3 regions of the Streptomyces sp. NPDC005281 genome follow, and region 1 is predicted to be linked to each of the others. Evidence: riboswitches for the same ligand, from Rfam matches in the RefSeq annotation. Region 1 holds a riboswitch; each other region holds the start of a gene.

What was found. A riboswitch is a leader RNA that binds a small molecule or an ion and turns the genes downstream of it on or off. The one in region 1 is predicted to bind cyclic di-AMP.
Positions count from the first base shown of each region.
Region 2: it holds a riboswitch for cyclic di-AMP, as region 1 does, so the genes downstream of both, ABZV42_RS22745 (NlpC/P60 family protein) here and ABZV42_RS14095 (peptidoglycan DD-metalloendopeptidase family protein) in region 1, are expected to answer to the same signal.
Region 3: it holds a riboswitch for cyclic di-AMP, as region 1 does, so the genes downstream of both, ABZV42_RS06975 (M23 family metallopeptidase) here and ABZV42_RS14095 (peptidoglycan DD-metalloendopeptidase family protein) in region 1, are expected to answer to the same signal.

Region 1 is NZ_JBEXGX010000008.1:156,402-166,633, forward strand. It holds gene ABZV42_RS14080 (GNAT family N-acetyltransferase) at 1-1,369, opposite strand, end outside; gene ABZV42_RS14085 (HPr family phosphocarrier protein) at 1,546-1,827, shown strand; gene ABZV42_RS14090 (GntR family transcriptional regulator) at 2,070-2,762, opposite strand; gene ABZV42_RS14095 (peptidoglycan DD-metalloendopeptidase family protein) at 2,958-3,725, opposite strand; cyclic di-AMP (ydaO/yuaA leader) riboswitch at 3,738-3,894, opposite strand; gene ABZV42_RS14100 (pitrilysin family protein) at 4,109-5,497, opposite strand; gene ABZV42_RS14105 (pitrilysin family protein) at 5,494-6,855, opposite strand; gene ABZV42_RS14110 (DNA topoisomerase IV subunit A) at 7,204-9,663, shown strand; gene ABZV42_RS14115 (GTP-binding protein) at 9,708-10,232, opposite strand, start outside.
Region 2 is NZ_JBEXGX010000016.1:42,148-52,379, reverse strand. It holds gene ABZV42_RS22755 (M23 family metallopeptidase) at 1-1,007, shown strand, start outside; gene pcrA (DNA helicase PcrA) at 1,123-3,609, opposite strand; cyclic di-AMP (ydaO/yuaA leader) riboswitch at 3,903-4,072, shown strand; gene ABZV42_RS22745 (NlpC/P60 family protein) at 4,080-5,264, shown strand; gene ABZV42_RS22740 (tellurite resistance/C4-dicarboxylate transporter family protein) at 5,531-6,511, shown strand; gene ABZV42_RS22735 (hypothetical protein) at 6,521-6,874, opposite strand; gene ABZV42_RS22730 (NlpC/P60 family protein) at 7,400-8,506, shown strand; gene ABZV42_RS22725 (response regulator transcription factor) at 8,525-9,286, opposite strand; gene ABZV42_RS22720 (PspC domain-containing protein) at 9,283-10,232, opposite strand, start outside.
Region 3 is NZ_JBEXGX010000003.1:398,429-408,660, forward strand. It holds gene ABZV42_RS06955 (MarR family transcriptional regulator) at 27-536, opposite strand; gene ABZV42_RS06960 (dihydrofolate reductase family protein) at 603-1,745, shown strand; tRNA gene ABZV42_RS06965 (tRNA-Met) at 1,829-1,902, shown strand; gene ABZV42_RS06970 (PP2C family protein-serine/threonine phosphatase) at 2,231-3,331, shown strand; cyclic di-AMP (ydaO/yuaA leader) riboswitch at 3,544-3,700, shown strand; gene ABZV42_RS06975 (M23 family metallopeptidase) at 3,712-4,746, shown strand; gene ABZV42_RS06980 (aldo/keto reductase) at 4,881-5,825, shown strand; gene ABZV42_RS06985 (PrsW family intramembrane metalloprotease) at 5,901-7,265, opposite strand; gene trmB (tRNA (guanosine(46)-N7)-methyltransferase TrmB) at 7,355-8,191, opposite strand; gene lhgO (L-2-hydroxyglutarate oxidase) at 8,380-9,585, opposite strand; gene ABZV42_RS07000 (MFS transporter) at 9,720-10,232, opposite strand, start outside.

The sequences.
Region 1 (10,232 bases):
CGTGTCGCGCCCCCTGGACCACGACCAGCGGCTTGGCTGCCGCCGTCCGCCGCGCGATGCGGGTGAACTTGCGCGGGTTGCCGATGGATTCGAGGTACATCAGGGCGACGTCGGTGTCCGGGTCGTCGTACCAGTACTGCAGGACGTCGTTGCCGGAGACGTCCGCCCGGTTCCCGGTGGAGACGAAGGTCGAGACTCCGGTCACACCTGTGACGCCGCCGCCGCGACGCTCCAGCCGGGACAGCAGGGCGATGCCGATGGCGCCGGACTGCGCGAACAGGCCGATGCGTCCGGGGCGGGGCGGGTGCGGGGCGAGCGAGGCGTTCAGACGCACGTCGGGCGACGTGTTGATGACTCCGAAGGCGTTGGGCCCGATGATGCGCATCCCGTACGTGCGCGCGTGACGTACGAGTTCACGCTGGCGCTCGCGCCCCTCGGAGCCGCTCTCGGCATAGCCGGCGGAGACCACCACCAGCCCCTGCACGCCGTGTTCGCCGCATTCCGTCACGACCGCGGGGACGTTCTCGGCGGGCACGGCGACGACGGCGAGGTCCACGGGCTCGGCGATGTCCCTGATGGAGCGGTGGGCCGGGACTCCGTCGAGTTCCTTGTCCTGGAGTGCCGCGTTCACGGCGTACAGCCGTCCGGTGAACCCTGCTTCCCGGAGGTTGTCGAGGACGCTGCGGCCGACCCCGCCGGGTGTGCGCCCGGCGCCGATGACGGCGACGGAACCGGGAGCAAGCAGTCGCTGTACCGAGCGGGCCTCGGCACGCTGCTCACGCGCGCGCTGCACGGCGAGGGAGCGGTCGGTGGGTTCGAGGTCGAACTCCAGGCGGACGACGCCGTCCTCGAAGCTGCGCTTCTGGGTGTATCCGGCGTCCGTGAACACCTTGATCATCTTGTTGTTGGCGGGCAGCACCTCGGCGGCGAAGCGGCGGATGGCGCGCTCGCGGGCCACCGCGGCGATGTGTTCGAGCAGCGCGGAGGCGACGCCGCGGCCCTGGTGGGCGTCCTGGACGAGGAAGGCGACCTCGGCCTCGTCGGCGGGCGCGGAGGCGGGCATGCCGTCCGCGTTGATCCGGTCGTAGCGGACGGTGGCGATGAACTCGCCGCCCACCGTGGCCGCGAGGCCCACCCGGTCCACGAAGTCGTGGTGGGTGAAGCGGCGGACGTCCTTGGCGGACAGCCGCGGATAGGGCGCGAAGAAGCGGTAGTACTTCGACTCGTCCGACACCTGCTCGTAGAAGCTGACCAGTCGTTCGGCGTCGTCCACGGTGATGGGCCTGATGCGCGCGGTGCCGCCGTCGCGCAGCACCACGTCGGCCTCCCAGTGGGCTGGGTACTCGTGCCGGTCCGACGAGGTCTGCATGGGGCCCAGAGTACGGCTCGCGTACGACAACGGCGCGAGGCAGTCTGAGGGTGACGGGCGTCGGAACGGGCGTTTGACCGACACCGCGGCAGGGCGGGACCCGGGACCGTCCGGGCATGCCTCACGATATGGAACACTGGTCTAGACAACCCTGAACACCCGAAGGGCAGCATCACATGGCTGAGCGCCGCGTCAACGTCGGCTGGACCGAGGGCCTCCACGCCCGCCCCGCCTCCATCTTCGTCCGGGCGGCCACGGCCTCCGGCGTCCCCCTGACGATCGCCAAGGCCGGTGGAGACCCCGTCAACGCGGCCTCCATGCTCGCGGTCCTCGGCCTCGGCGCCCAGGGCGGCGAGGAGATCGTCCTCTCGTCGGACTCCGAGGGCGCGGAGGCCGCTCTCGACCGTCTGGCGAGGCTGGTCGCCGAGGGGCTCGACGAGCTCCCCGAGACCGTCTGAGCCGCCCACAAGGCATCAGGACGCATGCGGCTGAGCCGCGCCCCCTCTCCGGGTGGCGCGGCTCAGCCGTTTCCGTACCCCGCTCGGCGATTCCCCCGGGTGCCCCGCCGGGCCCCTCGCGGCGCGGGTACGAGAATGTCGTGTGCCGGAATTCCGGAGACAGGAAGGAATCCGGACACACAAATAAAAGGGCACCGAAATTGAGCCCCGCAAATTATCTCTCTTTGTATACGGCGTCCGTGTTAATGACGCAGGCCCATCATGTTTACGGGATGTTGCGAACTTCTCACACGGTCCGGCCGTTCGCCGCCGGGAAATCGGAGCCGGTGCGCGGTCGTGGCACGCTCGGCGTGCAGGGCCGTGATCGCGCGGGCCCGCTCGCTGTCGCCGCGGGCCACCGCGTCCACGATGCCGCCGTGCTCCGCCCAGGACTCCGCGGGATCGGCCGGCGCCTCCACCGAGTACATCCAGGCGATCTTGTGGCGCAGCTGGGCGAGCGCGGAGGTCAGGGCGGAACTGCCGGACGCCTGCGCGAGCGTTTCGTGGAACCAGCCGCCCAGCGAGCGCAGATCCTCGCTGTGGCCTCGCCTGGAACGCTCCTGCCCCAGCCTGACCAGGCCGCGCAGCACCTTGAGATGGGCCTCCGTGCGCCGCTGCGCGGCCCTCGCGGCGCCCAGCGGCTCCAGCAGCATGCGCATCTCCAGGAGGTCCGCCGCCTCCTGCTCGGTGGGCTCCGCGACACACGCGCCCGCGTGCCGGCGGGTGACCACGAAGCCCTCGGCCTCGAGCGTGCGCAGAGCCTCGCGCACGGGGACGCGCGAGACGCCGTACCGCCGCGCCAGCAGTTCCTCGGTGAGCCGGCCGCCGCGCTCGTAGACACCCGCGACGATGTCGTCACGGATCGCCGTGCACACCGAGTGCGCCGGAATACGCATGACCGACCTCCGCTTTAATCCCCGTGAAACGCCGTCCATTGACGCTTCTTCAGTGACTCTATTGCAGGAAGCCTGAATTTCCGATGGCAGGCCGGAATCCATGGATATTTTTTGGACAGACGGCCGCGGAAACGATGATGCCCCGGCTCGGTGAGCCGGGGCATCGAAAGCGGTGAAGAAGCCGCGAAGCGGTCGTCAGACGTTGACGCCGTGCGAGCGCAGGTACGCGACCGGGTCGATGTCCGAGCCGTACTCCGCGGTCGTACGGGCCTCGAAGTGGAGGTGCGGTCCCGTGGTGTTGCCGGTGTCCCCGGAGAGGCCGATCTGCTGCCCAGGGGTGACTGTCTGCCCCACGGACACCCCGATGGACGACAGGTGGCCGTACATGGTGTACGTGCCGTCGTGCATCTTGATCACGACTTGATTGCCGTAGGCGCCGCCCCAGCCGGCCGTGACGACCGTGCCGGCGCCGACGACGTGGACCGAGGTGCCGGACGCGGCGTGGAAGTCGACGCCGGTGTGGCTGCCGGAGGACCAGAGGCTGCTGCTGGCCTTGTAGCCGGTGGAGACGTACGAACCGGTGATCGGCATGACGAAGGTGTTCAGGCGCTTTCGCTCGGCCTCGCGGGCGGCGCGCTCCTTGGTCTCACGAAGCTTCGCGGCCTGCTCCGCGGCCTGCTTGCGCGCGGTCTGCTCGGCCTGCTTGCGCGCGGCGGCCTCGTCGGCGGCGCGCTGCTGCGCGAAGGCCTGGGCGTCGATCTGGTCGGCGACCGTGTCGTTGAGGGTGACGGCCTGGGTCAGCCCGGTCTGCTCGACGGAGGCTTCCGCGGCGAACGCGGGGGCGGCCAGGGTTCCGATCACGCCGGTGGTGGTGAGCGCCGCGACCCCGACGGCGGTCGTGGTGGTGCTGTGCACCCGGCTGCTCGTACGACGATGCTTGCCGGTGCCACAGGTGAACGCCATGTAGGGGCTGATCCTTTCCTTCCCTCTCGCCTACCGGGTTAGCTGACGGGTTCGGAGCAGGAAGGTCTCCTACGGACTCCCTCCGAAGAGGGCGTCCGATTCACCCCAGGGACTGCGTGGGTCCCCGGCTCCCCTGACTCGCGTCACGGGGACTCGGCGATGACTGTCCGGTGCCGCGGGCGCGGCGCACTGCATGACGAACAGCCGCCCCGACGCTAGACGGGGCCTCTTTCGAACAACAAACGGATCACGATTTTTGTAACGCATCCCACAGGGCAGAAGGGCAACCAGCATACGAATGCGGACATCTTGGGGGCTGTGGCGAAAAAGGGAGGGCCCTGACGGCTCCTCAGCCGTCAGGGCCCTCCCGGGGCGCACGGGTTCTACTCGGCGGCCACCACGGTGACTTCACCGATTCCGAGAGCCCTGACCGGCTCCGCGATCTGCGCCGCGTCGCCGACCAGGACGGTCACCAGACGGTCCGTCGGGAAGGCGCTCACGGCGGCCGCGGTGGCCTCCACCGTGCCGGTGGCGGCCAGTTGCCGGTAGAGCGTCGCCTGATAGTCGTCCGGCAGGTGCTGCTCGACCTGGTCGGCGAGTGTGCTCGCGACGGCCGCCGCCGTCTCGAACTTGAGGGGTGCGACACCCACCAGGTTCTGCACGGCGACGTCGCGCTCCTGGTCGGTCAGCCCCTCGGCGGCGAGGGTGCGCAGCACCTTCCACAGGTCGTCGAGCGCCGGACCGGTGTTGGGGGTGTCGATCGAGCCGCTGATGGCGAGCATCGCGGCGCCCGTGCCGTCCGGCGCGGAGCGCAGGACCTGCCCGAACGCCCGCACGCCGTAGGTGTAGCCCTTCTCCTCGCGCAGGACGCGGTCGAGGCGCGAGGTGAGGGTCCCGCCGAGGCAGTACGTGCCGAGGACCTGGGCGGCCCACACACGGTCGTGCCGGTCGGCACCCACCCGGCCGATGAGCAGCTGCGTCTGGACGGCGCCGGGGCGGTCGACGACGATCACGCGGCCGGTGTCGTCGGCGCTCACCGGCGGCACGGGAAGCGGTTCGGCGAACGAGCCCGTCCAGGAGCCGAGCGTGTCGGCGAGCAGCTCGTCGAGCTCGACATCGGTCAGGTCGCCGACGACGACGGCGGTGGCCGTGGCGGGGCGCACGTGCTTCTCGTAGAAGCCGCGTACGGCCGACGAGTCGATGTTCCGGACGGTCTCCTCGGTGCCCTGGCGCGGGCGTGCCATGCGCGCGCTCGCCGGGAACAGCTCCTTGGAGAGCTCCTTGGCCGCGCGACGGGCGGGATTGGCCGTCTCGTGCGGGATCTCGTCCAGCCGGTTGGTCACCAGCCGCTCGACCTCGCTGTCCGCGAACGCGGGGGCCCGCAGGGCGTCGGCGAGCAGGCCGAGGGCCTTGGCCAGGCGCGAGACGGGCACTTCGAGCGACAGGCGTACGCCGGGGTGGTCGGCGTGCGCGTCGAGCGTGGCGCCGCAGCGCTCCAGTTCGGCGGCGAAGTCCTCGGCCGAGTGCTTGTCGGTGCCCTCGGAGAAGGCGCGCGCCATGATCGTGGCGATGCCGTCCAGGCCCGCGGGCTCGGCGTCCAGCGGCGCGGCGAGGTTCACCTCGACGGCGACGACCTGCTGGCCGGGGCGGTGGCAGCGCAGCACGGTCAGACCGTTGTCCAGGGTGCCGCGCTCGGGGGCGGGGAACGCCCACGGCTTCGGCCGGCCCGCCTCGGGCTGCGGGTGGAAGTCCATGGTGGCGAGCTCGGTCACTTCGCCGCCTCCTCGTCGGTCTCGTCGGCGGAGTCAGCCGCGTCCGCGGCTTGGGCGGTGGTCGGCTCGTAGACGAGCACCGCGCGGTTGTCGGGGCGCAGGCGGGCCTTGGCGGCCTCCCGGACCTCATCAGCCGTGACGTCGAGGACGCGCTGCACGGCGGTCAGGGCGAGCTGCGGGTCACCGAACAGGACGGCGAACCGGCACAGTTCGTCGGCACGGCCGGCGACGGTGCCGAGCCGGTCGAGCCATTCGCGTTCCAACTGGGCCTGGGCGCGCTCCATTTCCCTGGCCGTGGGGCCCTCCTCGGCGAACCGGGCGAGCTCCTCGTCGACTGCGGCCTCGATGACCGGGACCTCGACGTCGCCGGACGTCTTCACGTCCAGCCACCCCAGGGAGGGCGCTCCGGCGAGCCGCAGCAGGCCGAACCCGGCCGCGACGGCGGTACGGTCACGGCGCACGAGCCGGTTGTAGAGCCGGGAGGACTCGCCGCCTCCGAGGACGGTGAGTGCCAGGTCGGCGGCGTCGCACGCGCGCGTGCCGTCCTCCGGGAGCCGGTAGGCGGCCATCAGCGCGCGTGCCGGGACGTCCTCCTCGACGACCTCGCGCAGCTGCTCGCCGATGATCTCGGGGAGCGAGCCGTCCCGCGGGGCGGGCTTGCCGTCGTGCCCGGGGATGGAGCCGAAGTACTTCTCGACCCAGGCGAGCGTCTGCTCCGGATCGATGTCGCCGACGACGGACAGGACCGCGTTGTTGGGCGCGTAGTTGGTGCGGAAGAACGCGCGGGCGTCCTCCAGGGTGGCCGCGTCCAGGTCCGCCATCGACCCGATCGGGGTGTGGTGGTACGGGTGGCCCTCGGGGTACGAGAGCGCGGTGAGCTTCTCGAAGGCGGTGCCGTAAGGGACGTTGTCGTAACGCTGGCGGCGCTCGTTCTTCACGACGTCGCGCTGGTTCTCCATGGACTCGTCGTCCAGCGCCTCCAGCAGCGACCCCATGCGGTCGGCCTCCAGCCAGAGGGCGAGCTCCAGCTGGTGGGTGGGCATGGTCTCGAAGTAGTTGGTGCGCTCGAAGCTCGTCGTGCCGTTGAGCGAGCCGCCGGCGCCCTGGACGAGTTCGAAGTGGCCGTTGCCGTGGACCTGCTTGGAGCCCTGGAACATCAGGTGCTCGAAAAGGTGGGCGAGTCCGGTCCGGCCCTTGACCTCGTGGCGTGAGCCGACGTCGTACCAGAGGCACACCGCGGCGACCGGGGTCAGATGGTCCTCGGAGAGCACCACGCGCAGGCCGTTGGCCAGGCGGTGCTCGGTCGCTGTCAGGCCGCCGGAGCCTGCCTCAGCTGTGGCCGTGTGACCCATGGGCATGTACGTCCCTTCGATCGCGGAACTGCGTCATTCCTGTCGGTCCTGCCACTGTATGCAAGCGCGCGGACGGCTGGCGCGGTTCCCGCGCCTCGTACGCCGAGAGCGAGACTCACGCGTGCCCCCGGCCCGCTTGGGGAAGCTCCTGCGGAAACGCCGCGAACGCGCTCGGGGCCCGCCGGGCACCGGGCCGCGGGGCTGTCCGGGAGGGGTCCCGGCGACGCCCGCGGAGCGCGCCGGAGGGGCGCTACGGACGGGTCGCGGTCGGCGTTGTCAGTGGGGCGGTCCACAATGGTGCGCGTCAGAACCCGTTCATGCCCCGGCAGAGACCGTGAAGGAGCCGCAGCAGCGATGGCCCGCCGTAGCACGAAGACCCCGCCGCCCGACGACTCGTACGAGGAGAAGATCCTCGACATCGACGTCGTGGACGAGATGCAGGGCTCCTTCCTCGAATACGCGTACTCGGTCATCTACTCGCGAGCCCTGCCCGACGCCCGAGACGGCCTGAAGCCGGTTCACCGTCGCATCGTGTACCAGATGAACGAGATGGGCCTGCGCCCCGACCGCGGCTATGTGAAGTGCGCCCGTGTCGTCGGCGAGGTCATGGGTAAGCTGCACCCGCACGGCGACGCGTCGATCTACGACGCCCTGGTGCGTCTGGCGCAGCCCTTCTCCATGCGTGTGCCCCTGGTCGACGGCCACGGCAACTTCGGCTCGCTCGGCAACGACGACCCGCCGGCCGCGATGCGTTACACCGAGGCCCGGATGGCCGACGCGACGTCGCTCATGACGGAGTCGATCGACGAGGACACCGTCGACTTCACGCCCAACTACGACGGCCAGGAGCGGGAGCCGGTGGCTCTCCCCGCCGCCTTCCCGAACCTCCTGGTCAACGGCTCGTCGGGGATCGCCGTCGGCATGGCCACCAACATGCCGCCGCACAACCTCGGCGAGGTCATCGCCGCCGCCCGGCACCTCATCCGCTACCCGGGCGCCGACCTCGAGACGCTGATGAAGCATGTCCCGGGCCCGGACCTGCCCACCGGCGGCCGGATCGTCGGCCTCTCCGGGATCAGGGACGCGTACGAGTCGGGCCGCGGCACCTTCAAGATCCGCGCCACGGTGTCCGTGGAGGACGTCACGGCGCGCCGCAAGGGCATCGTCGTCACCGAACTGCCCTTCGCCGTCGGTCCCGAGAAGGTGATCTCCAAGATCAAGGACCTGGTCGGCTCGAAGAAGCTCCAGGGCATCGCCGACGTCAAGGACCTCACCGACCGTGCGCACGGCCTGCGCCTGGTCATCGAGATCAAGAACGGCTTCGTGCCGGAGGCCGTCCTCGAACAGCTCTACAAGCTGACGCCGATGGAGGAGTCCTTCGGCATCAACAACGTGGCCCTGGTGGACGGCCAGCCGCTCACCCTGGGCCTCAAGGAGCTGCTGGAGGTCTACCTCGACCACCGCTTCGAGGTCGTACGCCGCCGCAGCGAGTTCCGCCGCACCAAGAAGCGCGACCGGCTGCACCTGGTCGAGGGGCTCCTCGTCGCCCTCCTGGACATCGACGAGGTCATCCGCCTCATCCGCTCCAGCGACAACTCGGCGCAGGCCAAGGAGCGCCTGATCGAGCACTTCTCGCTCTCCGAGATCCAGACGCAGTACATCCTGGACACGCCGCTGCGCCGCCTCACCCGGTTCGACCGCATCGAGCTGGAGTCGGAGCGCGACCGCCTCAACGGCGAGATCGACGAGCTGACCGGCATCCTGGATTCGGACGCCGAGCTGCGCAAGCTGGTCTCCGGCGAACTGGCCGCGGTGGCCAAGAAGTTCGGCACCGACCGCCGGACCGTGCTCCTGGAGTCCGCGGGCAGCCCCGCCCCCACGGTCTCGCTCCAGGTCGCCGACGACCCGTGCCGGATCCTGCTGTCCTCGACGGGACTGCTTGCGCGTACGGCGACGGGTGACCCCTTCGGGGAGGACCCGGACGGCAAGCGCACCAAGCACGATGTGATCGTCTCCGCGGTGCCCGCGACGGCACGCGGCGAGATCGGTGCGGTGACATCCCTCGGCCGTCTCCTGCGCCTGAACGTGATCGATCTCCCGCGGCTGCCGGAGACGGCGTCGGCGCCCAATCTCTCCGGGGGCGCTCCGGTCTCGGAGTTCCTGTCCTCCCTGGAGCCGAACGAGACGGTGATCTGCCTGACGACGCTCGACGAGTCGTCGCCGGGCCTCGCGATCGGCACGGAGCAGGGTGTCGTCAAGCGTGTGGTGCCCGACTACCCCTCGAACAAGGAGGAGTTGGAGGTCATCACGCTCAAGGACGGCGACCGGATCGTCGGTGCCGTGGAGCTGCGCACCGGCGAGGAGGACCTGGTCTTCATCACGGACGACGCCCAGTTGCTGCGCTACCAGGCCTCGCAGGTACGTCCGCAGGGCCGTGCGGCGGGCGGCATGGCGGGCGTCAAGCTGACGGACGGCGCGAAGGTGATCTCGTTCAACGCGGTCGACCCGGCCGTCGAAGCGGTGGTGTTCACGGTGGCGGGTTCACGCGGGACGCTGGACGACTCCGTCCAGACCACGGCCAAGCTGACTCCCTTCGACCAGTATCCGCGCAAGGGCCGCGCCACGGGCGGGGTGCGCTGCCAGCGGTTCCTGAAGGGCGAGGACTGTCTGTCGCTGGCCTGGGCCGGTCCGACGCCGGGACGCGCGGCGCAGAAGACGGGCATGCCCGTCGACCTGCCGGAGATCGACCCGCGCCGTGACGGCTCGGGCGTGTCGCTGGGCAAGCCGGTGTCGGTGGTGGCCGGCCCGGTGTAGTCCGGGGCCTGCCCAGTGGGCCGACGGGCCCGGTGCGGTCCGGGTCAGCCCTCCGGGTTCGGCTCCTGTACGTAGCGGAGGACGCCCCACATGCCGTGTTCATCGGCATGCGGGGCGTCCTCCTTGCATGCCTCCAGCTCCTTGGCCAGCGCCACCGTGTCGATGCCGGAGCCGATGAGGACGAGCTGGGTGAGCCGCTCGCCGGCATCGGCCCAGGGCTCCGGGTAGAAGCGCAGGAACCGCCCGACGGCATGCACGGCATACCGGTTGCGGGGGTCCTGGACGCCGAAGTCGACGTAGCCCTTGATCCGGTAGAGCCCTTCGGGCCTGCTGTCGAGGAAGGCCATCAACTGCCTTGGCCCGAGCGGCACTTCGGAGCTGAAAGAGAGGGAATCGTAGGCGGAGTGCAGATGGCCGAGGTGGCCGCGCCGCTCCTGGCCACGCTCCTCACGGCCACACTCCCCCGGGCCGCCTTCCTCGCCGTCGCGCTCGTTGTCGCGCCCGCCTTCGCCCTCGTCTTCGTCTTCGTGTCTGTGGAGATCGTCGAAGGACAGCTGTCCGATGCGCTC
Region 2 (10,232 bases), on a different contig from region 1:
CGTACGAGGAATCGTCCGGCCGGACGGACCAGGTCCCCTTCGACGAGCAGGCGACCGCGACCTTCGACCAGGCGCTCCACGGTCAACTCGCCTCGGAAGCGGACGAGTTCGACGCGGCCGAGGACTTCGCGGACCCGGACGGCCACGACGGCGGCCCCGACAGCGACTACGACCCGTACGACGAGGGACACGAGCGGCCGTTGCTCGAGGGCATGGAAGAGATCACCCCGGTCCGGCGTCCCGCGACCCGGTCCGCTTCCCGCTCCCGCCGCCGCAGTCCTGCGAAACGTTCCGCTCTGCTGACCGTCGCGGTGCCCTCGGTCTGCGTGATGGGGGTCGCCGGTATCGCCGCCGCCTCCGTGGGCGGTGTCGGCGGACTCGGCGGAAGCGACTCGAAGGACACGACGGTCAGCGCCTCCGACGCGACCGCGGTGAAGCCCTCCGCCGCCAACGTCAAGCTGGACAGCCAGCTCCAGAGTCTGTCCGCGGGCGCGGACGACTTCGCCGACCGGGCGAGCCGCACGCAGGAACGTATCGACCTCAAGACCCAGCAGGCGACGGAGAAGAAGAAGGCGGCGGAGGAGGCGGCCCGCAAGGAGCGGCTGCGTCCGAAGTTCGTCCTTCCCGTGACGCAGCGGGGGCTCAGCGCCTACTTCGGCCAGGCCGGCGTCAACTGGATGTCCGTGCACACCGGCATCGACTTCCCCGTCTCCTACGGAACGACCGTGATGGCGGCGACCGACGGGACCGTCCGGACGCAGTGGAACAGCGCGTACGGCAACATGCTGATCCTGACCGCGATGGACGGCACCGAGACGTGGTACTGCCACCTCTCCTCGTACAAGGTCCCCTCCGGCACCACCGTCAAGGCCGGTGACCAGATCGCCTTCTCGGGGAACTCCGGCAACTCGACCGGCCCCCACCTGCACTTCGAGGTCCGCCCGGCCGGCGGTGCGGCGATCGACCCGCTTCCGTGGCTGCGCAGCCACGGTCTGGACCCCACGTAGATCCGAGCCCGTGATCCGGACCTACGATCCGGGTCCGTGGTCCGGACCCCCGACGATCCGGGCCCCGATGATCCGGGCCCATGGTTCGGACCCGTGATCGATCCGGCGGGCTCGGCTACAGCTTCTCCACCGGCGCATACCGCAGCAGCAGCCGCTTCGGCTTGGGCTCTCCGAAGTCGACCGTCGCCTCCGCGTTCGAGCCCGTCCCCTTCACCCCGACGACGGTGCCGAGGCCGAACTGGTCGTGCGTGACCCGGTCCCCGACGGTCAGCGAGACCACCGGCTTCTCGGTCGCACCGCGCCGGGTGGCGAAGCCCGAGGCACCCGAGGCCGCGGACCGCGAACGCGAGGACGAGAGGGAGGCGGCGATACCGGAGACCGGACCGGTGGACATGGGCGCCGTCGCCCCCGTCCGCTTCCAGTCCAGATGGGTCGCCGGGATCTCCTCCAGGAAGCGGGAGGGCGGGTTGTACGAGGGCTGTCCCCACGCGCTGCGCATCGAGGAGCGGGTGAGGTAGAGCCGCTCCCGCGCGCGTGTGATGCCGACGTAGGCCAGGCGCCGCTCCTCCTCCAGTTCCTTGGCCTGTCCGAGCGCGCGCATGTGCGGGAAGACGCCGTCCTCCATGCCGGTCAGGAAGACCACGGGGAATTCGAGGCCCTTGGCGGTGTGCAGGGTCATCAGGGTGATGACGCCGTTGCCGTCCTCCTCGTCCGGGATCTGGTCGGAGTCGGCGACGAGCGCGACCCGCTCCAGGAACGCGGAGAGTCCGCCCGGGTTCTCGCCCTCGCCGGTCTCCTGCTCGAACTCCAGGGCCACGGCGGCGAGTTCCTGGAGGTTCTCGATCCGGGTCTCGTCCTGGGGGTCGGTCGAAGCCTGCAACTCGGCGAGATAGCCGGTGCGTTCGAGGACGGCCTCCAGGATGGTCGCCGGGCCCGCGCCGGACTCGACGATCGTACGGAGGTCCTCCATCAGCGTGTTGAACCGCTTGACCGCGTTCGTGGAGCGCGCGGCCATGCCGTACGCCTCGTCGACGCGGCGCAGCGCCTGCGGGAAGCTGATCTTCTCGCGCTGCGACAGGGCGTCGATCATCGCCTCGGCGCGGTCGCCGATCCCGCGCTTGGGCACGTTCAGGATGCGGCGCATCGGGACGGAGTCCTCGGGGTTGGAAAGCACCCTGAGGTACGCCAGGACGTCCCGGACCTCCTTGCGCTCGTAGAAGCGGACGCCGCCGACGACCTTGTAGGGCAGGCCGACGCGGATGAAGATCTCTTCGAAGACACGGGACTGCGCGTTCGTACGGTAGAAGACCGCGACGTCGCCGGCCCTGGCGTCGCCCGCGTCGGTGAGACGGTCTATCTCTTCGGCGATGAACTGGGCCTCGTCGTGCTCGGTGTCCGCGACGTAGCCCGTGATGTTCGAGCCGGCGCCCGCGTTGGTCCACAGGTTCTTGGGGCGACGGGACTCGTTGCGCTCGATGACCGCGTTGGCGGCGGACAGGATCGTCTGCGTGGAGCGGTAGTTCTGCTCCAGGAGGATCGTCGTCGCGTTCGGGTAGTTCTCCTCGAACTGGAGGATGTTGCGGATGGTCGCGCCACGGAAGGCGTAGATCGACTGGTCCGCGTCACCCACGACACACAGCTCGGCCGGGGGCAGGTCGAACTCGCCGGGCGGTACGTCCACGGGGTGCTCGGAGGTGCCCACGAGCTCCCGGACCAGCGAGTACTGCGCGTGGTTGGTGTCCTGGTACTCGTCGACCAGGACGTGCCGGAAGCGGCGGCGGTAGTGCTCGGCGACGTCCGGGAAGGCGCGCAGCAGGTTGACCGTGGTCATGATCAGGTCGTCGAAGTCGAGCGCGTTGGCCTCGCGCAGCCGCGACTGGTACATCGCGTACGCCTGGGCGAGGGTCTTCTCGAAGCCGTCGGTGGCCTGGGCGGCGAAGTCCTCCTCGTCGATCAGCTCGTTCTTCAGGTTCGAGATCTTGGCGCTGAACGACTTCGGCGGGAAACGCTTCGGGTCGAGGTCGAGATCACGGCAGACGAGCGCCATCAGCCGCTTGGAGTCGGCGGCGTCGTAGATCGAGAACGAGGAGGTGAAACCGAGCCTCTTGCTCTCGCGGCGCAGGATGCGGACGCAGGCGCTGTGGAAGGTCATCACCCACATCGCGTTGGCACGGGGGCCGACGAGCGCCTCGACGCGCTCCTTCATCTCGCCCGCGGCCTTGTTCGTGAAGGTGATCGCGAGGATCTGGCCGGGGTGAACGCTCCGCTCGCCGAGCAGATGCGCGATCCGGTGGGTGAGCACCCGGGTCTTGCCGGAGCCGGCGCCGGCCACGATGAGCAGCGGGGAGCCGGAGTGGACCACGGCGGCGCGCTGGTTCTCGTTCAGTCCGTCCAGCAGGGCCGCCGGGTCCACGGCGGGCCTGGGGGCGCCGTCGCGGTAGTACGCGTCCCGGTTCGGCGGCATGTCGAACTTCCCGCCGAACAGATCGTCCGGAACCTGCTCCGGTACGTGATCGTCCTCGGGCGGCGGCGGGTGTTCTTCCTCGTGGGCCGCGGAGGGCTTGAGGTTCGCCAGGAAGCTGTCGTCAAAGAGGCTGCTCATCGCTCTCCGAGTCTAGGCCGCCCCACCGACAGCCCGCCGCCACCCGGAGAACTCGACGGGCAGTCGTGACAGGACTCTCCCGGACCATGACCATGTGCGATCGATCGATCACCGAAGGTCAAGCCGAGGGCAAAGTGGTCGGATTGGCGCGATTGGCACGCGGAATGCGGCGGGTGCGGCCAAGGTCACGAAAATGTATCGGGCATATCGCACATCAACCTTCACATGGGCCACACCGGTTGGCTAGCGTGCCGGAAGGCCACTCGACCACAACCGGCGAACGTCGCCGGGCCGAGCGGCCTCCGCCGATTCCGTACGCCGCGAGGCCGCCGGAGCCGGGGACCCACCGACCTTGGGGTGAATCGGTCCAACCGCCTTGTGGGGCAAGGACCGTAGGGCAACCTTCCGGAACCACCCGCCCGAACCCGACAGCTAACTCGGCAGGCGGATGACGGAAGGAGTCGCCTCTCTTGGCGTCGCACCGCAAATCGCGTCCTTCGGGTACGCGCATCGCAGGCATACGGACCCCGGCCCTCGCCACGGCGGCCCTCACCTCCGTGGCCCTGCTCTCCCAGACCGCCAACGCGGCCCCCTCGGCCGAACCCAGGCCCCGCATCGAAGAAGTCTCCAAGAAGGTCGACGACCTCTACCACCAGGCCGAGACGGCCACGAACAAGTACAACGCGACCCGGGAGAAGACCGCCGAGCAGCGCAAGCGCGTCGACACCCTGCTGGACGACGTCGCCCAGCGCACCGAGAAGCTCAACACCGCTCGCGAGGAACTGGGTTCGTTCGCCGCGGCGCAGTACCGCACCGGGGCCGCCGCGCCCGACACCGCGACCCTCCTGCTCGCGGACAACCCGCAGGACTATTTCGACCAGACCCAGTTGATGAGCCGCCTGACGTCCCGCCAGAAGGCGTCCGTCGACGACTACATCACCGAGCAGGCCGCCACCACCAAAAAGCGGGCGGAGGCCACCCGGAGCCTGGAGTCGCTGACCGCCACGCAGAAGGAACTCAAGACCTCCAAGGCCGCGGTGCAGCGGAAGCTCACCGAGGCCCGCGACCTGCTCTCGAAGCTGAACGCCGAGGACAAGGCACGGCTGGCGGCGATCGAGAAGAAGAAGCAGGAGCAGGCCGCGGCCAAGGCGGCGGAACTGGCACGGCAGCAGGCCGCCGCCGAGAAGGCCGCCCGGAAGCAGTCTTCGGGCACCTCGACCGGTTCGGCATCCGGCTCGGCGACCGGGTCCTCCGCCGGGTCGGCGACGGGATCGGCGGACACGGACTCCTCGTACACGGCGAAGGCGGCCAAGGCGCTCGCGTTCGCCCGCGCGCAGGTCGGCAAGCCGTACGTCTGGGGCGCCACCGGCCCTGACTCCTACGACTGCTCGGGCCTGACCCAGGCCGCGTGGAAGGCCGCCGGCGTCAGCCTGCCGCGTGTCACCTACGACCAGGTGAACGCCGGCACGACGGTCCCCCTCGCCGACGCCCGTCCCGGCGACCTCGTCTTCTTCTACGACGACATCAGCCACGTCGGCCTCTACATAGGCGACGGCATGATGATCCACGCGCCGAAGCCGGGAGCGTACGTCCGCGAGGAGTCGATCTACTACGGCGGCACGTCGATCATCCACAGCGTGGTGCGCCCCGGGTAGGCCGGGACCTCTCCACGGGGCGCGCTCGCGGGAGCCGAGAGGCCCGCGCGCGTGCCCCGCGCGCTCGCCCCGCCCCGCCCCTCCGCGGCCGCTCACGCACGCTCGCCCGCGACCGGTCCGGATGCCAGGCGCCGGTCCTCCGGATGCCCCGGCGCCGGTCCTCCGGACCAGGCCAAGGACGCGGGGCTCGGCCCGCCCACCCGCGTCCGCACGGCGCCGGGGCTTCCTCCGGTCTGATCCGCAGGACAGGCCCTAGCATCGGGCGCATGCCTGAAACACCGGACATGCCGGACACGTCCTCGTTCCGCACCTGGTGGGCGGGGCGGCCGCCCGCCGCGGGGGCCGCCGTCATGGCCACCGGCATCATCTCGGTCGGGCTGCACCTGACCGGCTACGAGACCCTCTCCCGGATCGCGCTGGTCCTCGCCTCGCTGGCCTGGCTCGGGCTCGCCGCGGACTTCCTCGTCCGCCTGGCGGACGACCGGGAGCAATGGACGCGGCAGGCCGGCACACCTCCCGGCCTCACCGCCGTCGCGGCGACCACCGTACTCGGCACCCGGTTCTCCCTGCTGGGATGGCAGGTGCTCGCCGAGGCCCTGCTCGCGCTGTCGGCCGTGCTCTGGCCGATCCTGCTCGTGGCCGTCGTACGGCATTGGCGGCGCCGCATGGCGGGAGGCGTCTTCCTCGTCTGCGTGGCCACACAGGGGCTCTCGGTTCTCGCCTCGACCATCGCCACCGCCGTGGGCCCGGACTGGCTCGCGCACGCCGCGATGGTGCTGTTCTGGCTCGGGATCGTCTGCTACGGAGTGTGCTTCGCGCACTTCGACCTGTGGGAGGTGAAGAAGGGGGCCGGGGACCACTGGGTGGCGGGTGGCGCGCTCGCGATCTCGGCGCTGGCCGGGGCGAAACTCGTCGCCGCGCACCATGTGAACCCGTACCTCTGGAACAACGACGACCAGGGCGTCCTGCGCGCCACGACCGCCGCGTTGCTCGTGCTCGACCTCGCCTGTTACGGCGCGCTGGCCGTCGCGGAGGTGGTGTGGCCGCGCCCGCAGTTCGACGTACGGCGCTGGGCGACCGTCTTCCCCATGGGGATGACGGCGGCTGCGGCCCTCTCGGTCGCGACCGCCCTCGACGTCTTCGGGCTCAAGGGGCCGGGACAGGTGCTCCTGTGGATCGCGGTGGCGGTGTGGCTCGTGGTGGCCGCGGGGGCCGCTCTCGCCTTCAGGTCCGCCGTGCGGGAGTGAGTGCGCCGGTCAGGTCCACAGGACGGCGATGAAGATGTTCGTCACGGTCAGCAGCCCGACCAGGCCGAAGAGGCGCTTGTCCACCGTCTCGTCGTCCCGCTTCACATAGACGAGCCCGAGGATCACGATCAGCAGGGCCAGCTTCACGCCGATCTTGACGGTGTTGACCGTGTTGCCGTCGGCCTGGTTGAGCCCGACCAGGGCGACCCCGGTCACCAGCATGGTCAGCGCGCCGTGCAGCATCGCCGGGACGAAGCGGCCGGTGCCCTTGCCCATCGCCTTCATCTGGGTGAAGAAGCCGCCGAGGAGCGCGGCGATGCCGATGATGTGCAGGCCGACGAAGAGATGGATGAGTACGCCCATGGAGCCGGAGCCTAACCGCACCCCCTGACGCCGCTCCCGACGGGGGCATCCCTTACGGGGGGCATCCCCTCCGAGGGGGCCGGCCCCTAGAAAAAGGCGGTCCGGCGGAGCGGCTTCCCCGACCTGGCGGCTCTTCCGACCGCCGCCCCCGCCGCCACTCCCCCTCCACCGGACCATCGCGTGTCACCCATAGCACCGGCATCGCGCGGACTCTCCGGAATTCGTCGCTTCGGTCAGCACCCCGCGTCGAGTCGGCGCCATACGGCCAGGAAATTGGTCACATACAGTCGCTCAGCGATCCAATTGCGATAGTTCCGTACATAGCGTTACCAACGGCGCGCTCGCAGGTTTAGCGTCCTCCACCAGGTGACCGGCTCCCCACCACCGTCCGGGCCAGGGACGGCAGTCGGACACCACCGCCGAGAAGGTCCGGCGGCGGCCCGCTCCCCCTGTGTGCGCCGCCGCCGGACGTGTCACCGCTTGACCGCACCGCAAGGGCGGTCGCACGGAAGGATGTGGGCCCTCGTGGCAGCGCACCGCAAGGCCAAACAGCGCTCGATCGGTGGAAACACGGCCCGCACGGCAGTCACCATCGCCCTCGCGGGCGCGGCGACGGCCACCGGATTCGACGGGGTCGGACACGCCGACCCCCAGCTGTCCCCGGCACAGGTGAAGGCCCGTATCGACAAGCTGTACCAGGAGGCGGAGGCGGCCACTCAGAAGTACGACGGCGCCGAGGAGAAGGCCGGCCAGGCGGAGACGAACCTGAGGAAGCTCCGCGACGAGGCGGCCCGACGCGAGGACCGGCTCAACTCCGCCCGGGAGGCGCTGGGTTCGATGGCGGCGGCGCAGTACCGCAGCGGCGGACTCGACCCCGTGGTGCAACTCGCCCTCTCCGACCACCCCGACCAGTATCTGGAGGGGGCCGCGTTCGCCGAGCGGGTCGGCACCCGGCAGTCGGCGGAGATCGCCGGGGTACGCAAACAACTCCGCGAGCTGGAGCAGTTGCGCGGAGCGGCGCACATCGAACTGGCCGCGCTCAAGTCACGGCAGACCGAACTGAAGCAGCGGAAGAAGACGATCAACGAGAAGCTCGGCGCGGCGCGCCAGTTGCTCGACCGACTCACTCCGCAGCAGCGCACCCGGTACGCGGAGCGGGGCGGCGCGAACGACCGGCAGCACGTCTCGCGCGACGCGGCCCGTGACCCCGCGCCGGTGGCGTCGTCCGGTGCCGCCGGCACGTCGGGTGCCGGCGGAGCCGGGGCGGCCGCCGCGGCGCCCAACTCCCGGGCGGCGGCGGCCGTCGCCTACGCCTACTCCAAGCTCGGCAGCCCCTACGTCTGGGGCGCCACCGGCCCCGACGCCTTCGACTGCTCCGGGCTGGCCCAGGCCGCGTACCGTTCCGCGGGCATCTCGCTGCCCCGCACGACCTATTCCCAGATCAACGCAGGACAGCGGGTCACCCTCTCCGAACTGCGCCCCGGCGACCTGGTGTTCTTCTACTCGGGAATCACCCACGTGGGCATCTACGTCGGCAACGGCCAGATGATCCACGCCCCGAACCCGTCGGCGCCCGTGCGGCTGGCCCCGATCAACGAGATGCCCTTCGCCGGGGCCGCCCGGGTCGCGTGATCGCCGGATCCGCCCGGATCAGACCAGCCGTCGCGCCGTCGCCCAGCGGGTCAGCTCGTGGCGGTTGGAGAGCTGGAGTTTGCGCAGGACCGCCGAGACGTGCGACTCGACCGTCTTGACGGAGATGAACAGCTGCTTGGCGATCTCCTTGTACGCGTACCCCCGGGCGATGAGGCGCAGGACCTCGCGTTCGCGCTGGGTGAGACGGTCCATGTCCTCGTCGACGGGCGGGGCGTCGGTGGAGGCGAAGGCGTCGAGGACGAATCCGGCGAGGCGCGGTGAGAAGACCGCGTCGCCGTCCTGGACCCGGAAGACGGAGTCCACGAGATCCGTGCCGGTGATCGTCTTGGTGACGTACCCCCGGGCGCCGCCGCGGATCACGCCGATCACGTCCTCCGCCGCGTCCGACACGGACAGCGCGAGGAAACGGACCGGCTGCTCCGCGTCGGCCATCAACGGAGCGCAGCGGCGCAGCACTTCGACGCCGCCGCCGCCGGGAAGGTGGACGTCGAGGAGGACGACCTCGGGGCGGGTGGCCGTGATGACCGTGACCGCCTGGTCGACGTCCGCGGCCTCGCCGACGACCTCGACGCCGGTCCGCCCGGTCTCGCCGATCTCGGCCTGGACCCCCGTACGGAACATGCGGTGGTCGTCGACGAGCACCACGCGCACCCGGCGACCGCCCTCGGCGCCGGCCGCGGGGGTGCCGCCCCCGGACGCGGCACCGGGGGCCTCCGCGGCCGAACCGCCGGACTTCACAGGCTCGTTCGTGTCGCTCATGACGTTTTCTCCGCCCTCTCCATCTCCAGCTCGACCTCCGTGCCGCCGTCCGGCACCGCGCGCAGCCGCGCCGTGCCGCCGTTGCGCTCCATGCGGCCGATGATCGATTCTCTGACGCCCATGCGGTCGGCGGGTATCGCGTCGAAGTCGAAGCCGGGGCCCCGGTCACGGACGGACACGAAGACCGTCCTGCCCTCGACCTCGGCGTAGACCTGTACGGCGCCGCCCTCGCCACCGTACTTGGCCGCGTTCACCATCGCTTCCCTCGCGGCCTGCATCTGTGCGGTCAGGCGGTCGTCGAGCGGGCAGTCGCCCACGACGACGACCTCGATGGGAACCCCGTGCTTGTCCTCGACCTCGGCGGCATGGCCGCGGACGGCCTCGGCGAGGGTGTCGGGCTCCTCGTCCTCGTCCTTGCCGCTGCCGTCCGGCTTGTAGAGCCAGGCCCGCAGATCGCGCTCCTGCGCGCGGGCGAGGCGCCGTACCTCGTTCGCGTTCTCCGCGTTGCGCTGGATCAGGGTCAGCGTGTGCAGCACCGAGTCGTGGACGTGGGCGGCGACTTCGGCCCGCTCCTGCGCGCGGATGCGCATCAGGCGCTCCTCGGAGAGGTCCTGGGTCATCCGGATCAGGTAGGGGCCGGCGAGCAGCGCGATGCCGACGAGGACCGCGAGCGCCGCCTGGAGCACCGAACCGAGGTGTGCGGCGGAGCCCTGGAGGACGAAGATCCCGGAGACGCCGGCAGTGACGAGCAGCACGCCCGCCGCGGACCGCAGCAGCGTGAGCGTACGGCGACGGCGGCCGACCTCCGCCCAGCGGGCCCGCCGCGCGTTGTCCGCCTGGCGCCAGACGAGGGCGACACCCGCGCCGACGAGGACCGTCGGCCACAGATACGCCTTCGTGCCGCCGCCGAGATTCACGTTGCCGACGAAGACCAGGGCCACGACGA
Region 3 (10,232 bases), on a different contig from region 1:
ACGGGTTCGGGTGCCCCGGTCGCGCCTCACGAGGAACAGGAACGCCTCCGCCACGGCAGATCTTCCCCGGACGCCCCGGAATCCCCGCTCTGGATCGCCCGGGTGATGGTTGCGCAGATCTCGTCCAGCTGGCACACCTGCTCCGGGGTCAGGTGGTCGAAGATCGCCGTCCGGACCGTCTCGACATGCCCCGGAGCGACCCGCTCAAGCAGGGCCATGCCTTCGTCGGTCAGTACGGCCACGTGCCCGCGCTTGTCGGTGGGACAGCCCTCCCGGCGTACGGTGCCGTCCTTCTCCAGCCGGGTCACCGCGTATGTCAGCCGGCTGCGCGTGATCTTCTGGGCCTCGGCGAGGTCGGTCATCCGCAGCCGCCGGTCCGGTGCCTCGGACAACTTGGCCAGGATGGAGTAGTAAAGGTGGGGCATCCCCGCCTCCGCCTGTAGCCGGCGGTCGATGGCGTCCTCCAGGAGGGAGGTCGCGGAGAGGTACGAGCGCCAGGCGCGCTGTTCGGCGGCGGAGAGCCAGCGGGTCGTCATGAGACCAGTCTAGGTATTGTTTAAAACTTGAACCACTGTGTGCGTGTGACCGGAGGATGCGTCCCGATGCCCCGTCCCTACGTCCTGCTGTCCGCCGCCGTCTCCCTCGACGGTTTCCTGGACGACACCGGCCCCGAGCGGCTGCTGCTCTCGGGCCCGGCCGACTTCGACCGGGTCGACGAGGTACGGGCGTCCAGCGACGCGATCCTGGTGGGCGCCGGCACGCTGCGCACGGACAACCCGCGTCTGCTGGTCAACTCCGCCGAACGGCGGGCGGCCAGGGTCGCCGGCGGCCGCCCCGAGTACCCGCTGAAAGTCACCGTCAGCGGATCGGGCGAGCTCGACCCGAAGGCGCAGTTCTGGCACACGGGCGGCCAGAAGGTCGTCTACACGACGGACGAGGGCGCGCCGCGTGCTTCCGCCCTGCTGCACGGTCTCGTCGGAGTCGACGTCGTTTCGACCGGACCCGAGCTCGACTGGCGTGTGCTGCTGGAACACCTTCACGACGTACGGGGGGTGCGCCGCCTCATGGTCGAAGGCGGCGGCAAGGTCCACACCCAGCTCGTGCGCGAGCAGCTCGCCGACGAACTCCAGCTGGCCGTCGCCCCCCTCTTCGTCGGGCAGCCGGACGCGCCGCGGCTCTTCGGGCCCGGTGAATACCCCCTGGGCCGGATGCGGCTGACGGAGACACGGCCCGTCGGCGACGTCGTACTCATCCGCTACGTCCCCACCGCGCCCGGCACCGGCCCGCTCGCCTCCGCCGCGGACAGGCACTGGCTGGAGCTGGCCTGCGAACTCGCGGAGCTGTGCCCGCCCTCGAAGACCGCGTTCAGCGTGGGCGCCGTGGTGGTCGCGGCCGACGGGACCGAACTGGCCAGGGGCCACTCCCGCGAGGGCGAGGACCCCGTCGTGCACGCGGAGGAGGCCGCCCTCGCCAAGATCGACCCGGCCGATCCGCGGCTGGCCACCGCCACGGTCTACAGCAGCCTGGAGCCGTGTGCCCACCGCGCCTCCCGGCCCGCCCCGTGCGCTCGGCTGATCCTCGGCGCAGGTGTGCGCCGGGTCGTCACCGCCTGGCGTGAGCCCGACACCTTCGTCACGGACGCCGACGGGAACGGGCTCCTCGCCGCCGCGGGCGCCGAGGTCGTCGTCCTCCCCGAGTACGGGGACCGCGCCCAGGCCCCCAACCGGCATCTCCTGACCCGGTAGAGCCGGGTGCCCACGGCACCGGAGGGGCGTGATTGAACGGGTGTGCTTCGGGTCCCGCGGATGGCGTACACTAATTTCAACGACGCGGGGTGGAGCAGCTCGGTAGCTCGCTGGGCTCATAACCCAGAGGTCGCAGGTTCAAATCCTGTCCCCGCTACTGAAGACCAAGGGCCGGAACTCGGATTCACGAGTTCCGGCCCTTGGTGTTTGTTCCCCGGTTTGCGTCCCGCCGGTTCTTCCGGGCTTTCCGGCACCTTCTTCCGGCCCCGGCCCCTTACGGCTTTTCAGGGCCGCGGTTTCTCCGGCCCGGTCCCGATTCCCTCCGGCGGACGCCGTTCTCCCCCGGTCGGGCCACACCGGTCGCCCGCCGCCCCCGCACCGGTTCTTCTGGACGGGTGGGGCAGCCAGGAGGTGAGCGGCGGACCGGACACCCCGATGACCGGGCCCGGCCGCCGTCCCCCGGTGCCCGGCGGCCGGGGAACGCCGTGCCGGCCGGTCCTGCGGGAGCCTGCCCCCGCAGGATCGTGCGCGCCCGCGCCTTCGTCCGGATCCTGCCCGCGCTGCTCGTCACCGCAGGGGTCCTCTACGACTACTTCACCCCGGCGGAATTCACCGCCGCCCCCTTCTTCACGGCCGCGCCCCTGGTCGCCGCACCCCTCTACTCGCTGCGCGGCACCGTTCTCGCCGGTGTACTCGCCGTCGGCGCGGTGCTCGTGGTCCATTTCCTGCTCGGGATCGTCCTGCACGTCGACGCGGTCACCGAGGTGGTCACCGTGACGACTGCCGCCGTCCTGGCCGTCCTCATCAACATCCTGGTCAGGCGCGGCGACGAACGGCTCGCCTCCGTCCGGGAGATCGCCGAGTTCGCGCAGCGCGCCGTGCTGCCCGAGCCCGAGGCCCGGATCGCCGGGCTCGAGGTCGCGGCCCGGTACGAGGCGGCGCAGGAGGACGCGTTCATCGGCGGCGACCTGTACGCGGTGCAGGACTCCCCGCACGGCGTACGACTGGTCGTCGGGGACGTACGGGGAAAGGGGATGACCGCGGTGGCCGCCGTCGCGACGGTGGTCGGCGCGTTCCGGGAGGCCGCCGAGCAGGAGGCGACGCTGGAGGGCGTCGCGGGGCGCCTGGAGCGGGCCCTGACGCGCGCGGGCACCCGGCGCGACGGCGTCGAGGCGGCCGAGGGGTTCACGACCGCCGTCCTCGCCGAGATCCCGCACGGCGAGGACGTCGTACGTGTCGTCAACCGCGGCCATCCACCGCCCCTGCTGCTGCGCCCCGACGGCACGCTCGCCGTCCTCAGCGCCGAGGTGTTCGCGCTGCCTCTCGGGATGAGCGAGCTGGGAAGCCCGCACGCCCCGACGGTGCAGGACCGCTTTCCGCGCGGGGCGACGCTGCTCCTGCACACCGACGGACTGTCCGAGGCCCGCGATCCGCGGGGGGAGTTCTACGATCCGGCGGCCTGGCTGGCCGGACGCGTCTTCCACGCGCCCGACGAGTTGCTGACCGCCCTGGTCGAGGCGGCTCGCCGGCACACGGGCGGCGCTCTGACGGACGATCTGGCGCTGCTCGCCGTCCGGCGCGCGTGACGGGTGCCCGCGACGGCCGCCCGCGAACAGGCCGTCAGGGAAGCACGTGCAGGTGACATGCGGCCAACTCGCCCGTTTTTCATCGCTCATGACCCCAAAGTCCAAGCCAAAAGCCGTTAATGATCAGTCGGAACAGCTTGGAATTCGATGCCCGGGTCTATTAACGTTCGATAACGCAGCGCGGCCGTTACAGCCGTCACAAGAGGTGGCTCCGTGCGCACGCGCGGAATCCCGCAAGGGAACCGGGGACCCATCCCATGGGGTGAATCGAGCGTAACCCGCCGTGCACGCACGGTGGCAGTACGCCCGTAGGAGACCTTCCTGCTCCGAACCCGTCAGCTAACCCGGTAGGCGGCAAGGAAGGAAAGGAGTGCGCCCACGTGGCGTCAAACCGGCCCGCTCAGCCGACCTCGTTCCCGCCGAATGACACACACACCTTCGGCTATGCCACGGACGAGGGGCCCTGGGAGGAGTGGAACCCCACCGAGGATTCCGTCGCTCCCGTCCGCGGCCGGCACCGCACGGGCAAGCAGCGCGGCGGAGGACTCGCCCGCAGCTCCACGGTTCTCGGCGTCGGTGTCATAGCCGCCGTCGGAGCGGGCGGCATCGCCAGCGCCGCTCCGGGCAAGCCGCCCGTCTCGATCTCGCTGCCCGACCTGTCGTCGGTCACCGCCTCGGCCAAGGCCCTGATATCGGACGGCGGGTCCAGCGCCCCCAAGGGCTCCACCACTCCGCTCACCGATGCCGGTCTGACCAGTGCCGACGCGGCCCACGGCGCCGGCGACGCCGGTGAGGCGCTGCGCGACCGCATCATGCAGCAGGCCAAGTCGCAGCAGAACCACGCCGACACCGCCACGCAGCAGGCCGCGCAGACGGCCGCCGCGAAGAAGGCCGTCGCACTCGCCGCCAAGCAGCAGGACGACGCCGTGGCCAAGGCCACCGCCGTGAAGCAGAAGGCGGAGGAGGCGGCCAAGGCGAAGGCCGAGAAGGAGCGCCTCGCCGAGCTCGCCAAGAGCTACTCGCTGCCGACCTCCTCGTACACCCTGACCTCGCGCTTCGGTGAGGCCGGCTCGATGTGGTCCTCCGGCTACCACACCGGACTCGACTTCGCGGCGCCCACCGGAACGCTCATCAAGGCGATCCACAGCGGCACCGTGACCGAGGCCGGCTGGGCGGGCTCGTACGGCTACCGCACGATCCTCACCCTCGACGACGGCACGGAGCTGTGGTTCTGCCACCAGTCGTCGATCAGCGTCGGCGTGGGCCAGAAGGTCGCCACCGGCGATGTCATCGGGCGGGTCGGCGCGACCGGCAATGTCACCGGGCCGCACCTGCACCTCGAAGTGCACCCCGGCGGCGCCGCCACCGGCATCGACCCGATGGCGTGGCTCCAGAGCAAGGGCCTCAACCCCTGATCTCCGGCAGCCCTGTCGTCACCCCCCCCGACTTCAGGGCTGTCGGTCAGGCAGGTGAGCACACCGGCGTGGGACCCGGCCGTCCCGAGGTGATTGCGGAATACATCCATCCGGCCCGGGCGTTGAAGTCCCACATGACTTCTCTCCGCAAGCTCGGTTCGTCCGACCTCGAGGTCTTCCCGCTCTCCCTCGGGGGCAACGTTTTCGGCTGGACGGCCGACGAGACCCGGTCCTTCGCCGTCCTGGACGCCTACGCGGCGGCCGGCGGCAACTTCCTCGACACGGCCGACTCCTACTCGGCGTGGGTCGAGGGCAACGAGGGCGGCGAGTCCGAGACCGTCATCGGCAGGTGGCTGAAGAGCCGCGGCAACCGCGCGGACATCGTGGTCGCCACCAAGGTCAGCCAGCACCCCGAGTACCCGGGTCTGTCCGGTGCCAACATCAAGGCGGCGGCCGACGCCTCACTGCGCCGCCTGGGCACCGACCACATCGACCTCTACTACACGCACTTCGACAAGCCGGAAGTGCCGGTCGAAGAGATCATCGGCGCCCTCGACGAGCTGGTGAGGGCCGGCAAGGTGCGCCACATCGCCGCCTCCAACATCTCGCCGGAGCGGCTGCGGGAGTCCCTGGAGTTCTCCGACCGGGAGGGCCTCGCCCGCTACGTCGCGCTCCAGCCGCACTACAACCTGGTCTCGCGCGACACCTACGAGGGCTCCCTGCTGGACGTCGCCTCCACGGCGGGTCTGGCGGCCGTCCCGTACTTCGCGCTCGCCGCCGGGTTCCTCACCGGCAAGTACCGCCGCGGCGCGGAGGTCGACTCGCCCCGGGCGGCCGGCGCGGCCAAGCACCTCGGCACCGAACGCGGGCCGCGGGTCCTCGCCGCCCTCGACGAGATCGCCGGGGCCCACGGCGCCGCCGTCCCGACGGTCGCCCTCGCCTGGCTGGCCGCACAGCCGACGGTCGCCGCGCCGATCGCCTCCGCCCGCACGGTGGAGCAGCTCCCGGCCCTGCTGGCCGTCGCGGACCTGGTGCTGACGGACGAGGAACTGACGCGGCTGTCGAAGGCGTCGGCGTAACGGCCGCACCCCGGCGGCCGAGTCCGCGGCGCGCGCCGCCCGGTGGTGTCCACCGCGCGCCGCGCCCGTTCCCCGCTAGGAGCGGTACGGGTTGTACGCGGGATACGGGTTGTACGCGGGATACGGTGCCGGCGCGGACGCCTGCGCCGGCGGACCGTACGGCTGCGCGGGCGGGGCGACGTACCCGTACCCGGGGCCCGGCCAAGTCGACGGCACGGGCAGCGGTGCCGTGATGCGGGCCGCGTAGGCGAGCGCCGGACGGGCGATCTCCCGGCGGCGCCACAGCTCCTCGAGCAACTCGCGCTCGCGTACGACGAAGTCGGCGCCCGCCCGGCCCCGGCGCCCCTGGTGGCGCAGGAACGCCAGCGAGGTCGCGTACGCCTCGTACTCCGCCACCGAACGTGCCGCGCTCTTCCCGAAATGATGACCGGCGTACTCGCGGGCGATCTGCCGCGCCCGCATCGAGCCGAGCGACCAGGGTTCGGCCGCGCCCAGCCAGCCGGCGGCGGTGTACACGGGCAGTTCGGTGCGGACGGTCCGCAGCTCGCGCTGCCGGGTCCACACGACGAGCCAGGTCAGCAGCCCGAACGCGGGCACCATGAACGCGGCGTACACACCGAAGAACCCGAACCGCCCGAAGCCCGACGAGCTGTTCCAGACGGCGTGCATGCCCATCGCGAGGAGCAGTCCGGTGAGCGGGAGCAGCACGCGGCGCGCGTGGTGGCGTTCGGCGGACAGCGCCGCGACGCCGAAACCGATGCCGGTCAGCACGGTGAACAGCGGATGCGCGAAGGGTGACATCACCACCCGGACGAAGAAGGTCGCCGCGGTGACGGAGGCGAGTCCGCTCTCCCCGCTGAGCTGGTCGGTGCCGAAGGCGGTGCCGAGGTAGAGGATGTTCTCGGTGAAGGCGAAGCCGGTGGCGGTGACCCCGGCGATGACGACACCGTCGACGATCCCGGTGAAGTCCCGTCTGCGGAAGAGGAAGACGAGCAGGACGGCCGCCGCCTTCGCCGACTCCTCGACGACGGGCGCTATGACGGTCGCGCCGAGCGTGTCGGCGCCGGAGGGGCCCGCGGTCGTCATGGCGATCCAGCGGGTCGCGAAACTGTTGGCGACGATCGCTATGAGCGCGGCCGCGCAGGCGCCCCAGGCGAAGGCGAAGAACAGGTTGCGCCAAGGCCCCGGCTCGACCCGGTCCAGCCACCGGAAGGCGGCTATGAGCAGCGGCACGGGGAACACGGCCAGTCCGAGACCGACCAGGAAGCCCTCGGTCCCGGTCTGTTCGCGGACGAGGGCGAGGATCACCAGGCCCGACATCGCGAGCAGGGTGATCAGCGCTCCGTAGCGCACCCAGCCGCGCTGCCACCAGTGCGGATGTCTCGGCGCAGGTCCGGCGGGGATGCCGGGCTGTGTCGGGTACGGAGAATGGATGGCCACGGCATTGACCCTAACGAGGGAAGGCGTGGCCCGCGACGGTAACCGGAGCCCCCGGGATTTCCCGGCGGACGCCGACGGATGTGTGCGGGTCAGTCGCCCGAGGTGTGCTGGTCTCGAAGCTGTACGCGCCGGAAGAGGAGGTCGTTCACCACATGACCCTTGTCCAGTCCCTGGCCCTCGAAACGGGTCAGCGGCCGGAACTCGGGACGCGGCGCGAAACCGCCGTCCGGCACGGTGTTCTCGAAGCCGGGGTGCGCGCTCAGTACTTCCAGCATCTGTTCGGCGTACGGCTCCCAGTCCGTCGCGCAGTGCATCAGCGCGCCCGGCGCGAGCCGGGTCGCGGCGAGATCCAGGAACTCCGGCTGGATCAGGCGCCGCTTGTGGTGCCGCTTCTTGGGCCAGGGGTCGGGGAAATAGACGCGCAGGCCGTCCAGGGACGCGGGCGGGAGCATCTCGCGCAGCAGGATGATCGCGTCGCCGTTGGCCACACGGATGTTGGACAGGCCGCTGCGCTCGGCGAGGTTGAGCAGGTTGCCCTGGCCCGGTGTGTGCACGTCCACGGCGAGGATCCCGGTCCCCTGGTCCTCGGCCGCCATCTGCGCGGTGGCCTCGCCCATGCCGAAGCCGATCTCCAGCACGACGGGGATGTCCGCCCCGAACAGCTCCGCCAGGTCCAGCGTCCCCCGGCCGTCGATGTCCAGACCCCACTTGGGCCACAGCCGCTGCAAGGCGTCCGCCTGTCCGGTCGTCACCCGGCTCCGGCGCGGCTGGAAACTCCGGATCCGCCGCTCGAAGTGCGAGCCGGCTGGATCCGCCTGCGGACCGTCGGGGAAACGGGGCTCGCGGCCGGCGCGGTGGTGACGCGGCGAGCCGTCCTCGGCGGAGGCGGGCCGGGTCTCTTCGGTGGAGTCGAGGAAATCAGACACAGTGGAGTCGATTTTACGGGCGCCGCGGTGCGCCGACGGACCCTCCCGCACCTACGGGTGGGCCTCGTGTGCGGCGGGTGGAACCTCGCGGGTCGGAGGGCGGACCCCCGCAGTCGGAGGGTGGATCACCTCTCGGACTGCCTTTCGGACCGCCGTCGACCGCCTCCGGGACCGACCTCGGCCGGCTCTCAGACCGCTGCCAGGGATGCCAGGGCCCGGCGGGCGACCTCTCGGCCGATCGGGAGGGAGGCGGTGGCCGCGGGGGACGGGGCGTTCAGTACGTGCACGGTCCTCGGGCCCTCCTTGATCAGGAAGTCGTCGACCAGGGTGCCGTCCCGCAGGACCGCCTGGGCGCGGACCCCGGCGGCGGCCGGGACCAGATCCTCCGGGGTCACCACGGGCAGCAGCCGCCGCACCGCCTCCGTGAACGCCGCCTTCGACACCGACCGGCGCAGCTCGCCGGCTCCGTAGCGCCAGTGCCGCCTCGCTATCCGCCAGGAACCCGGCCAGGCCAGGGTCCCGCCCAGCTCACGGGGCCGGACGACTCCCCAGCCGTATCCCTCGCGGGCGAGCGCGGGCACCGCGTTGGGGCCGATGTGGACACCGCCGTCGATGCCCCGGGTGAGATGGACGCCGAGGAATGGGAACGCCGGGTCCGGAACCGGGTACACCAGGCCCCGCACCAGCTCCGGCCGCGCCAGCGTGTAGTACTCGCCGCGGAAGGGGACGATCCGCATCCCGGGGTCGTCGCCCACGAGCCGGGCCGTCTCGTCGCAGTGCAGTCCCGAGCAGTTGACGAGAACCCGTCCACGGACGATCGTCCCGTCGGCCGTGCGCACGGCGACGCCGAGGTGCGGTCGGCGGTCGGCGCCCACGACCTGCGCCCCGTAACGGATCTCCGCCCCGGAGGCCTCCGCGAGCCGGCGGGCCACCGCCACGTAGTCGCAGATGCCCGTGGAGCCGACGTGGATGGCGGCGAGGCCCCGGACCTCGGGTTCGTACTCGGTGAGCTGGGCCGGGCCGAGTTCCTTGACCGGGATGCCGTTCTCCCGGCCGCGCTGGACCAGGCCGTGCAGGCGGGGCAGCTCCGACTTGTCCGTCGCGACGATCAGCTTGCCGGTGACGGCGTGCGCGATGTCGTACTCCGCGCAGAACTTGACCATCTCGGCGGCGCCCCGGACCGCGAACCGCGCCTTCAGGGAGTCGGGGCGGTAGTAGATCCCGCTGTGGATCACCCCGCTGTTGCGCCCGGTCTGGTGCCGGGCGGGTCCCTGCTCCTTCTCCAGCACCGTCACCCGGGTGCCCGGTGCCGCCCGCGTGATGGCATAGGCCGTCGACAGGCCGACGATCCCGCCGCCGATCACCAGCACATCGCAGTCGTACGCGCTCCGCATCCGCACCACCTTCCGGCCTCGATAGTGCACTGCGCCACTGACAACGCCCTCAAACCCGAGGACGGCGCCCCGCGATTCTTTCGCGCCGCGGGGCCGTGGCGCTTCGTTTGTGCCGGATCCCCCCGGCGATCCGGCTAGGCCGGAGCCATCAGCAGCGGACGGGCCCGTTCCCGCAGCTCCACCACGCGCGGCTCGTCGCCGTAGGGCTCCAGCCGGTGCAGCAGGTCCTTCACGTACTCGGTGGTGCGCGCGGAGGAGATGCGCCCCGCGACCTCCACCGCCCGCACGCCCTGCTCGCACGCGGCGTCCAGATTGCCGGACTCCAGCTCGGCGACCGCCGACACCACCAGGCGCAGCCCGTGCGAGCGCACGAACTCCTCCGTCGGCTTGGACAGCGCCTGTTCCGTGAAGCGGCGTACCTGGCGCGGCGCCTTCAGGTCGCGGTAGCACTCGGCGGCGTCGGCGGCGAAGCGGTCGTACCCGTAGAAGCCGAGCCAGGACGGGTCGTGGTCGCCGTCGCGGGCCCGCTCCAGCCAGCCCTCGGCGGCCTTCAGCGCCGTGCCGGCCGCCTGGGCGTCGCTCGCGCGTGCGTGGGCACGTGCCTCGACGAGCCGGAAGAAGCTCATCGTGCGGGCCGTGGCGAGACC